DNA from 3 places in the Enterococcus sp. AAFC-DPL-5182 genome. Region 1 is predicted to be linked to each of the others. Evidence: riboswitches for the same ligand, from Rfam matches in the RefSeq annotation. Region 1 holds a riboswitch; each other region holds the start of a gene.
The links. Region 1 has a riboswitch for magnesium ahead of AC4BB7_RS10845 (LCP family protein). Riboswitches for the same ligand answer to the same signal wherever they lie in the genome.
Positions count from the first base shown of each region.

Region 2: it holds a riboswitch for magnesium, as region 1 does, so the genes downstream of both, AC4BB7_RS04435 (LCP family protein) here and AC4BB7_RS10845 (LCP family protein) in region 1, are expected to answer to the same signal.
Region 3: it holds a riboswitch for magnesium, as region 1 does, so the genes downstream of both, AC4BB7_RS07430 (MgtC/SapB family protein) here and AC4BB7_RS10845 (LCP family protein) in region 1, are expected to answer to the same signal.

Region 1 is NZ_CM177101.1:2,324,972-2,329,199, reverse strand. It holds gene AC4BB7_RS10850 (FtsW/RodA/SpoVE family cell cycle protein) at 1-1,053, opposite strand, end outside; gene AC4BB7_RS10845 (LCP family protein) at 1,050-1,976, opposite strand; M-box (ykoK) riboswitch at 2,268-2,437, opposite strand; gene alsS (acetolactate synthase AlsS) at 2,857-4,228, shown strand, end outside.
Region 2 is NZ_CM177101.1:956,788-961,015, forward strand. It holds gene AC4BB7_RS04420 (YusW family protein) at 1-654, opposite strand, end outside; gene AC4BB7_RS04425 (DUF4809 family protein) at 916-1,308, shown strand; gene AC4BB7_RS04430 (hypothetical protein) at 1,388-1,885, opposite strand; M-box (ykoK) riboswitch at 2,153-2,321, shown strand; gene AC4BB7_RS04435 (LCP family protein) at 2,453-3,367, shown strand; gene AC4BB7_RS04440 (FAD-dependent oxidoreductase) at 3,524-4,228, shown strand, end outside.
Region 3 is NZ_CM177101.1:1,616,242-1,620,469, reverse strand. It holds gene mgtA (magnesium-translocating P-type ATPase) at 1-1,109, opposite strand, end outside; gene AC4BB7_RS07435 (GNAT family N-acetyltransferase) at 1,345-1,842, opposite strand; gene AC4BB7_RS07430 (MgtC/SapB family protein) at 1,875-2,522, opposite strand; M-box (ykoK) riboswitch at 2,863-3,033, opposite strand; gene AC4BB7_RS07425 (hypothetical protein) at 3,178-3,642, opposite strand; gene dnaI (primosomal protein DnaI) at 3,789-4,228, opposite strand, start outside.

The DNA.
Region 1 (4,228 bases):
TCCAGTCATTGGAATAAAACCTAACAAACTACCTACATTTACAGCGACTTGAAGTAAAAGCAACATTCCGCAACCAATATAAAGATAAGAGTAATAAAGATTTTTTGATCTTATTGCAAGTAAGAATAAGTGAGCAACCATAAAAAATACTAAAAATAAAATCCCTAAAGAAAAAATCAAGCCCAACTCTTCGATACAAATAGCAAAAATAAAATCTGTATCAGGAGCTGGAAGGAAGCCTTTTTTCTGAATACTATTGCCTAATCCTAATCCCCAAAAACCGCCATTATGCATAGCATAGTAGGCATTTGACGTTTGAAATCCTTTACCAGTTGGATCGATAAAAGGGTTTTGCATCACTTCAAAACGTGTCACTAAATACCCGAATTTTTGTGGCATCCAATTTGTTGGAATCGACAATAAAAGAACTGTTCCTAACCGTTTTATCGCAACAAAACCAATTAAAGCTATCGACATAAACCAAGGAGAAAGTCCACTAGATAAAAACAAGACTAAAACAAGAATGAAAATCATTGATGCTCCAGCGATATTCGGCTGCAAAGCCACAAAAAACATAAAGAAAATAGCGACTAGCAGTGAGCGTTTATGATCCTTGAATCTAAATGGGACAAGTGTGTCCGTTTTAGCTAAATTGGAAGCCAAATAAAGAACGATTACTAAAGGAACTAACTCAGATGGTTGAAACAAAAGCACCCCCAAGTTTATCCAACGCTTGGCGCCGCCAACACTGGTCCCTATAAACGGTAAAGCGATAATGGATAGGAAGGTCATGGTCAAAATAAAATACATCATTTTAGGTTTACGAAGAACCGCCAAGTTAATTCGATAAACAAAACTCATACAAACGATACTAAAAAGAAAATACATGGTTTGCTTGATTGCTTTACTAGAAGTTCCAAGATCACTATCTAATAGTTGATAAGAACTTGAACTATAGACCATTAGAATGCCAATGACGCATAAGATAAAATAAGGGATCAGAATATAAAAGTCTAAATAATGCATCTTTGAGAATCTCTTCATTTGTTTCATTTTGCAGCTCCATCACTCAAGAAGCTATGAATGGCTTCTTGGTTTTGTTTCTCGTCTATTTCTAATACACTGCCTGCATCAGTGTAATCGTTAAATGACCAGCTCCCTTTAACTGGTACAGATAATGTTTCAAGACTTTTTACGTTCCCTGTTAGAAAATCTTTTGCCAAGTCTACTAGAAGGTCAGTAGGAATATTTGTATCTAAGTAACCGACAGCTTCACCAGCAATTTTTGGAAGTTGTAAGAAGGAAACGGCATCTTTAGATTGTTTTGCCAGGGCGTCCATGACCTGTTGTTGTCTTCTTACACGACCAAAGTCACCTTCTTCGTCCATTCTAAAACGAGCATACTGTAACAATGTATTACCATCCATGGTTTGTTTGCCTTTTTTGATGTCGACATTGTCTAAATTGATATCTTTTTCCGCATCGATCTCAATCCCTTTTGGATAAAGCTCATTGATCAACCGAATAAAATTATTAAAATCAGCTGAAATATAATAATTGATTGGTAATCCAAAAGAGTCATTAAGGACTTTTCTAGTTAATTCTGCTCCACCATAGGCATAAGCTGCATTGATTTTTTCTAATCCATGACCAGGTATTGATACATAAGAATCTCTCATGATTGAGACTAATTTTGGTTGTTTAGTTTCACTATTATAGTGGGCGACCATCAAAGTATCTGCGCGTCCGCCATCTTCATCATCTTCACGACCATCATCACCAATTAACATAATCGTGATTTCTTTCATATTTGTCTGTTGATCACCAGAAAAATTAGTATTTTTGCTCTTGTTCACTTGAGATTGAGCTATTTTTTTCCCGTTATGAAAATTGATTGCCGTGTAACTCCCGATTCCTGTAAAAATCAAGAGAACAAAAAGAATCATACAAATTAAAAATTTCATTCCTGTTTTCATTTTTTATTCCTCGCTAATCATTTTAATTGATCATCAAATAAAGTTTGGCTTTAGGAATTGATTTAGATGGGGGATAAAAAAGTCTATTTACTAAAAATAATGAATCACAGTAAATTCGAAATAAAAGAAGAATCTCTATACCATGTCATTATGAAGAGACATTTTCTTCTTCGATTTGTATATCCACCTCCAAAAAATTAAGAATTCTGTCAACATTATTTATCAAAACAAAAAACCTCCGCTTAGAATAACTCAGCGAAGGGGGATTGATTTCAGCACAAATAGAGCTTTTCATCATTCTCATCGTTGAGTTTTAGCACTATGAAACGTAAAAAGCAGAGCTTTTAGCTACTTTGTGAAAAGCCTTAATTCGACAATTCCTGTCCTACCCATTACTGTCTTTCGACATTTTTGAGCAGTAGCCTGTGTTTCCATAGGAGCCTCACCTAACAAGTTATTCAGATCGCTCTAAATATAGTGAATATCACTAGTAAAGTCAACTAGATAAGTATTAAGTTTTTCATAATAAGTCTAGTCCTGGATAGAGTAACGATTTTTGATCTATCGTTGAACTAGTAGGGAAACAAGCGTTGGAAAACTCGTCCATTTATACGTTTAGCCTAAATATTTTCTTTATTTTTTCTTAAACTTATATTGATATGGAGAATAAGTAAACAAGGAATATAAAAAATTGATTACAGTTTTGTTTTAGCAAACAAATCATTAAACAAATAAAAGATCGCATGCTATAATAACGAAGTGATACAGGTTGATTAACTGTACTATTGTGATGAACGATTTTGTATTTTTTTTTAATATTCACCCTTTTGTATAAGTGATTTTGAAATTATGTAACATTATTTGAAAGGTAGTGTAACAGATGGTGGGAAAAAGTAGAAATGGTGCTGAAGTGATTGTAGAAAGTTTAAAAAATCATCGTGTCGATTATGTATTTGGGATTCCAGGAGCAAAAATTGACGGTTTGTTTGATGCTTTAGTCGATGATGGACCTGAATTGATAGTAACGCGTCATGAGCAAAATGCTGCCTTTATGGCGGCAGCGGTGGGACGATTGACTGGAAATCCAGGAGTAGTAGTTGCGACAAGTGGTCCAGGTGCAAGTAATTTAGCAACTGGATTAGTTACGGCTACGGCAGAAGGTGATCCGGTATTGGCAATAGGCGGTCAAGTGAAACGTAGAGATTTACTAAAATTAACGCATCAAAGTATGAATAATGCTGCTTTATTTGAACCGATCACTAAGTACAGTGCGGAAATTCAAGATCCAGAGACTATTTCGGAAGTTCTAGCAAATGCTTACCGATTGGCAAAGTCTTCGAAAAAAGGAGCTAGTTTTATCAGTATTCCTCAAGATGTTGTCGATGGCGCAGTAAAATCCGTAGGCATCAAACCTTTGAGTGATCCAAAAATTGGTTCAGCTTCATCAGAGGATATTCAATATCTTTCAAAATTAATTCAAGCAGCAGAGTTGCCTGTATTGCTTATTGGGATGAGAGCCTCTACAGATAAAGAAGCTAAAGCGATCCGTGCAATCGTTGAGAAGACCAAAATCCCAGTTGTTGAAACGTTTCAAGCAGCGGGGGTGATTTCTAGAGAATTAGAGGACCATTTCTTTGGACGAATCGGATTATTCCGTAACCAACCAGGTGACATGTTGTTAAAACGTAGTGACTTAGTCATTGCTGTGGGATATGATCCAATTGAGTATGAGGCTAGAAATTGGAATGCTGAAGGAGAGGCAAAAATCATCGTGATCGATGATACTCCAGCTGAAATCGACCAATACTTCCAGCCCGAACGAGAGTTGATTGGGGATATTGCAGAAACATTAACAGTGCTTTTGCCTAGTATTGAAGCTAAAATAGTATCAGAGAAAGCGATCGATTATTTAAATACATTACATGAAAGATTAGTGGAACGAGATGATGTGAAAGAACGAGTAGACAATGGTTTGCTGCACCCTTTGGAGGTCATTGAAACACTGCAAAGTATTGTCACTGATGAAATGACGGTCACTGTTGACGTGGGCAGCCACTATATTTGGATGGCGCGTCATTTTAGAAGTTATCAACCACGACATTTACTTTTTAGCAATGGTATGCAAACACTAGGGGTGGCGCTGCCTTGGGCTGTTTCAGCGGCACTGGTTCGTCCAAATACACAAATAGTATCAGTTTCTGGTGATGGTGGATTCTTGTTTTCAGCTCAAGATCTTGAAACAGCTGTGCGTA
Region 2 (4,228 bases), 1.4 Mb from region 1:
ACCTTGTAGTTGAACTTTGTTTGATTTATCTTGGTATTGAGCTTTGATCGTGCCGTTAGAATTCACTTGATATTGTAATTGAATTTGTTGTCCAGTAGTATACTTAATTTGAATTTCTAATTTTTTCAAATCAGATTGTTCAGCAGGTGTTTCTGGTTTTTCAGGAGTAACGGGCGTTTCTGGTACTTCAGGAGTTTCAGGAACTTCAGGTTCTTCAGGTTTTTCTGGAGTAACTGGCGCTTCTGGAACATAGTATGATTGTAAACCAAATTCTGCTTTTACATAGCCTTTAGTGATTAAAATAACTTTAAGATGTAAATCATTTTGATAAGTCATTTTTTGCAATAGGTTTACTGATTTGTAATAGTTTCTACCAAAATCTCTTGCAATCACAGCTGCTTGTGATGAACTATAACCTGCAGCTTCCCATGTACTTGCTTTAACTAATTCATTATAAACAGATGATACATTTGAACTAGTTAATGATAAACCTGTGTACGCTAAGATGTCCGCTTTATTAAATAAAGTAACTGTCTTATTGTAATTTGACTCCACCACTGTTGCAGCATCTGCTGAGCTTGATACTGTTGCTAAACTAGCAGAACATAAACTGATTGCTAAACCTGCAACCATCATACCTTTAAAAAATTTCATAAAAAATACCTCCTCTTTTTTGCTACTGTTTTATGAACAGTAGCTTGTCTATATTATTATCTAAAGTAAATATAAAGTAAATATATATGAGTAATTTCTCATAATGTTTAAAATATATTTGTTATTATCGTCATTTACTATTTATTTTATTTAAAAAAAGCCTTATTTGTGTGTAATGATTTTTTTTAGGAAAAATAGTGTCTCATTAGCGTTTTGATTTTGATATAATGTGTTTAGAAATAGAAGGAAGGAGTTGTACAGATGAAAAAAGCGATAATCACTAGAACGGTCAACTTATTAGATGGAGGCTGTAATGCTTGCGGCATTATTGAAGATGAAAATTATACATTGAAATTAGATGAAGAAACAGTTCTCTTAGAAGCTTTGACGGTCAACACGTTGCTAAATGCGATTGTGTTAAAAAATGGTTACAAACGCGAATATCAAATGGATGAGATTGATGATTATACATTATATAAAAAAGCTGATTATCAAATCACACTTAAAGAAGAATATGATTTTCTGACTTATTCAAATGAGGCAACAAAGATCGAAACAAATGATCAGATCAGAGATGAGAAAAAATTAGCAGAGAAAGTAAATGAAATTCTGGTAACACTTTTTAATTTGGAAGAGTTAGCATTTTCTTTTTAGCTGGTGAAGACAAACTTCAAGAAAATAGAAAAGCCTGCTTTTGCAATCTGTTGTGAGACCCAAAAGTTAGGCTTTTTTATTATTCTATTTGAAAAAGTTCAGACATTCCGATTTTTTCAAATCTTTCTTGTGAGTCAGATGGATTTTCACCATGATCGTAAACCAATACCTTGAAATCTTCTGTTTTAGGAATACGCTCGAATGATTCACTATCCGTTAAGAGCACTATTTGCTTACAAAGCCAGTCAAGAACTGTTTCGATATCTTGTTCGTCTTCCACCCAATCGTCAAATAGATGAAGAGTGGCAAAACGTTGATTTTCATCCCAGTCACGAGCATTATATTTCATTTCTTCTAACTGTGATGAAGTATGACCTTTACTTGTATAATAATCGGTTGTTTCTTGCCAAAGGTCTACGGTATTAAAGTAAAGGTTGATTTCACCTTCTTCATAAATAGTGCAGTCTAAAGCAAATACATAAAAGGTATCATCAGAATGATCTAATAGAAAATTATCGATACTATCTGTTAAAAAGCTGAAAAAGAATTCTTGTTGTTTCTCTAAAAAATTTTCCATATTTATCCTCCCAATGTTAGGTTCTTTAAACATTGAAACAGATAAACCCTTGTCTGTCTATGGAAAGTTACGATTTGATAGAAAATAGCTATTATTTAAGAAAATGTAAAGATTTTTTAGTTTGGAATATTTGTTTATTATGTTGGGTATCTAATGTAGCTTTAGATGTAATGTACTTTCAATTAAATAACATAGTTGTAAAAGTGAGTCTCTTATATAAAATTTAATTTGACTTTGTGATACGATACGCTTATAGTTTAAAATGAATTAAATACTTGTTAGGTGAGGCTCCTATATAAACATAGGCTACTGCTCAGAAATGTCGAAAGACAGGCACGGGTAGGACAGAATTCGTCGAATTAAGGCGTTTTCCAAAGTAGCTAAAAGCAATGCTTTTTACGTTATATAGTGCTAAAACTCAACGAAGAGAAGATCATGGTAAGTTATAAGTAAGTGGCGAATGTCATGTATTTAAACTTTGTAATCTAATCCCTTCGCTGAGTTTTCTTGGTGCGGGGATTTTTCTTTTATCCAAGAAATGAATAGAGCTGTAGAAAGGAATAAACAATGAAAAAATCTGTAAAAATAATGATTATTACCCTGTTATCAATTCTGCTGGTGATTGTAAGCGCAGGCTGTTATGCGGCGATTTCCTTCCAAACAGCCAAAGAGGAGAGTGAATCAAAACTTCCTAATAAGAACCAAAATTTTACGGGTGATGAACAAACGAGTGACAAAGAGCTAACGGTCATGGTCGTTGGGAATGATTCTAGAGATGATGATGAAGACCAAGGACGCTCAGATACGTTGATGGTCGCTCACTATGATGGGAAAACCAAACAGCCTAAATTGATTTCAATCATGAGGGATAGCTATGTAACGTTCCCTGATGGCGGGCAAGATAAAATAAATGCAGCCTATGCATATGGCGGCGCACAAATGACAAAAGATGTCTTGAAAACCAACTTTGATTTACCGATCAATTATTATGTTGTCATGGACTTTAAAGAATTTAGTGACATCATTGATGAACTTTATCCAAAAGGGGTAACGATCGATGCTGAAAAAGATATTAACTTAGATGGTGTGGATATTCTGAAAGGAAAGCAAACCTTGCATGGGAATAGTTTATTGCAGTATGCTCGTTTTAGAATGGATGAAGAAGGCGATTTTGGTCGAATCAGACGCCAGCAGCAAGTGATGGATGCGCTAGTTGAGCAATCTAAAGATTTGATTCCAGTCTGGGAACTTCCTCAAGTTGCTGGGAAAATGGTCGGCAAAATCGATACAAATGTACCAACAAGTTTATTGATCGATTTGGCGAAGGATTTTCTTTCTGGAAAAGTGAAGCCCTTAAAATCACTTTCAGTTCCAGTAGAAGGATCATGGAATTTTAATGATTATACGGAATCAGGAAGCGTGATCGAACTTGATGAACAAAAAAATGCTCAAGCAATTCAAGATTTTATGAAAGATAAGTAAAATGGAATCATACAAGTGAACGTGATCTGTCTGCTCTTTTTATACTGAGCAGACAGATTTTTTTTGATATGAAATATATCAGCTTATTTCTATGCGTTAAGAGCAGGGGTATGCTATTCTTTAGGAAAACGGTTTACTTAGAAAGAAGGTTTTACTGTGAAAGTCGTAATCATCGGTGCTTCATTTGCTGGAGTATCAGCTGCTTTAGCGATCAGAAAAAAATATCCCACAGCTGAAATCCATTTAATCGAGAAACAACAAACCATCGGCTACTTATCGGGAGGTATCAATCTTTATTTTAATGAGAGGATCGATCCGATCGAAACGGCTCAGTTTATTTCGGAACAACAATTGATCGACAACGAGATTACTTTGCTGATGAGTGCAAAAGTAGTTGGCATGGACTCAAAACAGCATATCATCAAATATGAAAAACAGGATGAAGACTTTTTTATGTCATTTGATAAATTGATTTTAGCAACAGGTTCAAGTCAGTGGTCGCAGAAAATTCTCGGTAGTGATTCAGAAAAAGTTTTAAAATATAAATTTTTACCAGGGGTGTTGGATGCGATCAACCACTTAGAAAATAGTAATAAAGTAGCACTGATCGGCGGTGGTCAAATTGGCGGAGAAGCAGCAGATACGTTGCTAAAAAAAGGCAAAGAAGTACATCTGTTTGAGCGAATGGATTATTTGCTCTTTAAGTATTTCGATGAAGAAATGATTCGACCAGTACAAGCTGAAATGGTTGCTCGTGGTGTTGTGTTTCATTTTGATGAAACCGTAGAAAAAGTCATGGATACGGACGAAGGTCTTTTGATCGAAACAAAAAAGTCTGAATTAATATGTGATAGTGCCATT
Region 3 (4,228 bases), 710 kb from region 1:
TCTTTCCCATCACAGTCTAAATGATATTCTAGGATAATTTTGTCTTGGGTAAGTGTCCCAGTCTTATCGGTACATAAAATATCGATCGCACCGAAATTTTGAATCGCATTTAAATTCTTTATGATAGTTCCTTTTTTCGCCATACTTGAAGCACCTTTTACAAGATTGGTCGTGACGATCATTGGCAACATTTCCGGCGTTAAACCAACTGCAACTGATAAACCAAAAAGAAAAGCTTCAAACCAATCGCCTTTTGTTAAACCATTGATCAAAAATACTGCAGGTGCCATCACTAACATAAACCGAATCAATAACCATGACGTTTTGCTAATCCCCACTTCAAAATTTGTTTGAGGATTTTTGTCAGAAACATCTTGCGCTACTTTACCGAAAAGCGTACCATCTCCCACTGAGACTACGATTCCTTCCGCGCTACCACTAATGACATTGCTACCCATAAATACGATATTTTCATACTCTGTTTCAACATTGTTTACCTTTAATTTATAGTCTGCTCTTTTTTCTACTGGATAACTCTCACCCGTCATGGCAGATTGAGAAACAAATAAATCTTTAGTTTTCGTTAGTCGTATATCCGCCGGAATCATATCCCCAGCAGATAATTTTACGATATCACCGCAAACAATTTCTTCTATCGGAAGCTCAACTGTCTTCTTCCTACGAACAACAGTTGCAGTAACCTTTACCAAATTATTCAATTTTTCTGCCGCTTGATTTGATTTAACCGATTGAATCAAGGTCATTGTTCCACTGATCAAGACCATTGCTAAAATGATCAAAACACCGACAAGATCACGATCAGCAGGTGCTGCAATCACATAATCAGTAATAAATGAAATGATCGCTAATGTAAGTAATACAATCGTAAAAGGGGTAAAGTACGCTTTGATCACTTCAAGAAACAATGGTGTTTTCTTTCCATGTGTAATAATATTTTCCCCATATTCTTCTCTAGATAGAACAGCTTGTTGATGGGTGAGGCCTCCTTTTGAAGACTTGAAATACGTTATGATATTTTCTATTGAGTTTCTTGCAAAATACTCATAAGATTGATTACTCTTTTTCGTTACTAATACTCTTTTCTCCATTTGTTTCTCCTTCTTTCTAAAGCTCTGATCAATAAAATAATGAACAACTGGCAATAAACAACCACTAATTCAATTTTACTGATTTTGTATTTTTTTAAGGAACGGACTAATGGAAAAAGAGGTGTTGTCATCGGAGGAAACTACTTAACTCTACTAGAAACAAATAGACAATAGTATCCTCATGTTTTTAACAACAGGTTTCTTTTTGCATAAGTCCTTGATCATCTGACTACTGTCATCCATTTGTTTCCATCTCCTTTAGCGTTATATGTTTGATAATTCCAAGTGTTCCAATTCTTTTTTTAGTATAAATTCTTTTTTTAAATTTTTTCAAAGTCACTTGTCCATCTGAATAGGCATGCCCCACACTTTGATAGCCAAAATGATCATAAAAACCCCAAGCTTGCTTACGACCAGTTAAAACTACAGTTTGAAAAGCCATAAGTTCTGCAATTTTTTCAGCAAATTGAAGTAATTTTTTTCCAATGCCGAATCCTTGATAGTCTTCGTTGATGGCCACTTGTTTGATTTGTGCTATTGTTTGGCTCTTTTTTGAAAGAAGTAAGGTTCCTACAACAATCCCATCGATCATCGCTGCTACATGGGTATCCTTTTCTTCATTTAAAGGTAGATCCTTGATCCATTCTTTACCAGCACTTGTTTTTAGCAACTTGTTTCTTAAGTCTATTCCTGCCCAATATTCTTCACTGTTCCAATTTACGATTTTCACCATCACTGTTTTACCATGTTGATTCCTCCGTTCTTTTAATTGTTTAGTTGATTGATTTCAATAACTTCTGAAAACTGAGATAATTCTGAAGTGATCGCATTTACCGCAAGTGTCCCATTTCTTATTGCTTCGATTTCCAAAAATAGTCGTATTTTTTTTCCTGCTAGATCAGTACATGAGAACTTAGTGAAGGTTAAACAATATTTATCTAACAACTGAATAATCTCTGTTCTAAGCATGACCTCACTAGTATTGCTTGCAATAACAGAAAGATAATGGATCGATTCTGTTTGTTCCTCTTCTTTTTGCACGGTATAGTCATCTATTTTGAAAGATAAATTTCTTAGCAAAATATTGACTAGCATTAGAGCAACTGCACAAATAACTCCTTCAATCACAAATCCAGCTCCAATCATGCTGCCAACAGCTGCTGAACACCATAAGGTTGCTGCTGTATTGATACCAGTCACACTAAATCCTTCTCTTAAAATCACTCCTCCAGCAAGAAATCCAATTCCACTGACTACTTGGGCTGCTATTCGAGTCGGACTACTATCGTCTTGGATCAAAGTAGACAATGAAACAAATTGGCAAGCACCAAATGTGACTAAGGTCATCGTTCTCATCCCAGCTAATTTTTTTCGCCATTGCCTTTCTGCACCGATGATCATTCCTGCAAAAATACTTGCGATAATATTGATTAAAAATTCATAGGTTTGCCCCTTTCTTAGATTTGAGGTTAGGTGGAAACTTTTTTCGAGACGAAAACTACATCTCTTTCGCCGTTCTCTAAGTACTGTTCATCATCTGCTCTGGCCTTTAATTCTTTAAGCCCTAACTCTTTGACAGTGATGAGATTGAAACGTGGTGGAGTGATTCAGTATTAAGGTTACTTCTCTCTCTTCGTTCGCCAAGTACTGTTCATCATCTACTCTGTCCTTTGGCCAGTCGTAGTGATTCACAGCAAAAAACCTTCCGCCAAAACTCAGCGGAAGGTCATAAATAAGCGCACAAAAAAAAGCCTGCATGATCTAGTCGTTGAGTTTTGGCACTATACAACGTAAAAAGCAGAGCTTTTAGCTACCTTATGAAAAGCCTTGTAATCGACAATCCCTGTTCTACCCATTGGCATCTCTCGATGTTTTTGGGCAGTAGCCTGTGTTTGTATAGGAGCCTCACCTAACAAATCTATTTAATTATCTTACAGGTGACACTATACCATCCTTATAAAACAACTGTCAACATTTTTTTATTTATTTCAAAAAAATATTTCTAATTTAAGAATAAAAAAACAAACTACCGACGTTACAAAAGAGAACGTCGGTCAACTTATACTTGTTAAATTTTTTCAACTTTGATGACTGCATTTCCAGCTACTTGAGGTGGGATCGACATCGTCATTGCAGGTAATCCAACTAATGTAAATTGAATTTTATCTCCTTTTTTCAACTCATTGCTTGTGATTCCATCCGCGAATTGATCTTTTGATACATTCAGAATAACACCATCATTTTTCATCATACCAATAATTTTTTTAGGATCTTCGATTGCCTCAACTTCCTTTAAAACTAGACGGGTCGAGTGGTCTACAGTTTCATTTTCTTTTGCGTCCTCACCTAAAACTGCTGTAAATATTGATTTTGCTTGTTCATTGTCATTTGATGTTTCATCCGTAGCTTTATTTTGCTTACTACTCATAGCTGTCTCTTCACTTCCCTTTGGCGAATTTTGCTTATTTTTTGCACATGCACCTAAAGAAACCAACGTTAAAATTGTTAGTATTGTTAGTACTCTTTTCTTCATAAGGATCTCCTCCAATACTGATACTTTATTATAAGATATGCTACTACTTTCAGTCCATTACCATCCTCCCCTTAAAAAAGAAAAAAAGCAGGGAGGAAACTCTAAGAGTCACATCCCTGCCTTATATCAGCGGGCGCAAAAGCACCTCAACCATTTCTACGATCATTACCTGACATTGTTATCTCTTGCGCTAAATAACGAATACGTTCCATGATTCGACGGGCCTTCAACGGCTCTTGTTCACCACGTTGCGTCACAGATAAATGTTTTTCTAGGTCTTTTAAATCAAGGTTTGAAGAAAAAAATGTCACTAATTGTTCTTGCATTCGATATTGTAAAATAACGCTTAGCACGTCATCTCGAATCCAAGAAGTCATTGATTCTGCACCAAGGTCATCGATCATTAAAACAGGTGATTTTTTGACTGCATCCAATTTAGGACCGACCATATCTTTACCGATTGCCTGTTTCATTTCGACTGTAAAAGTTGGAAAATGAACAATTGTTGTAACAAAACCACGTTCGGCTAAGCTGTTAGCAATTGCACCTAGCAAAAAGGATTTACCAACCCCAAAGGTTCCTTGTA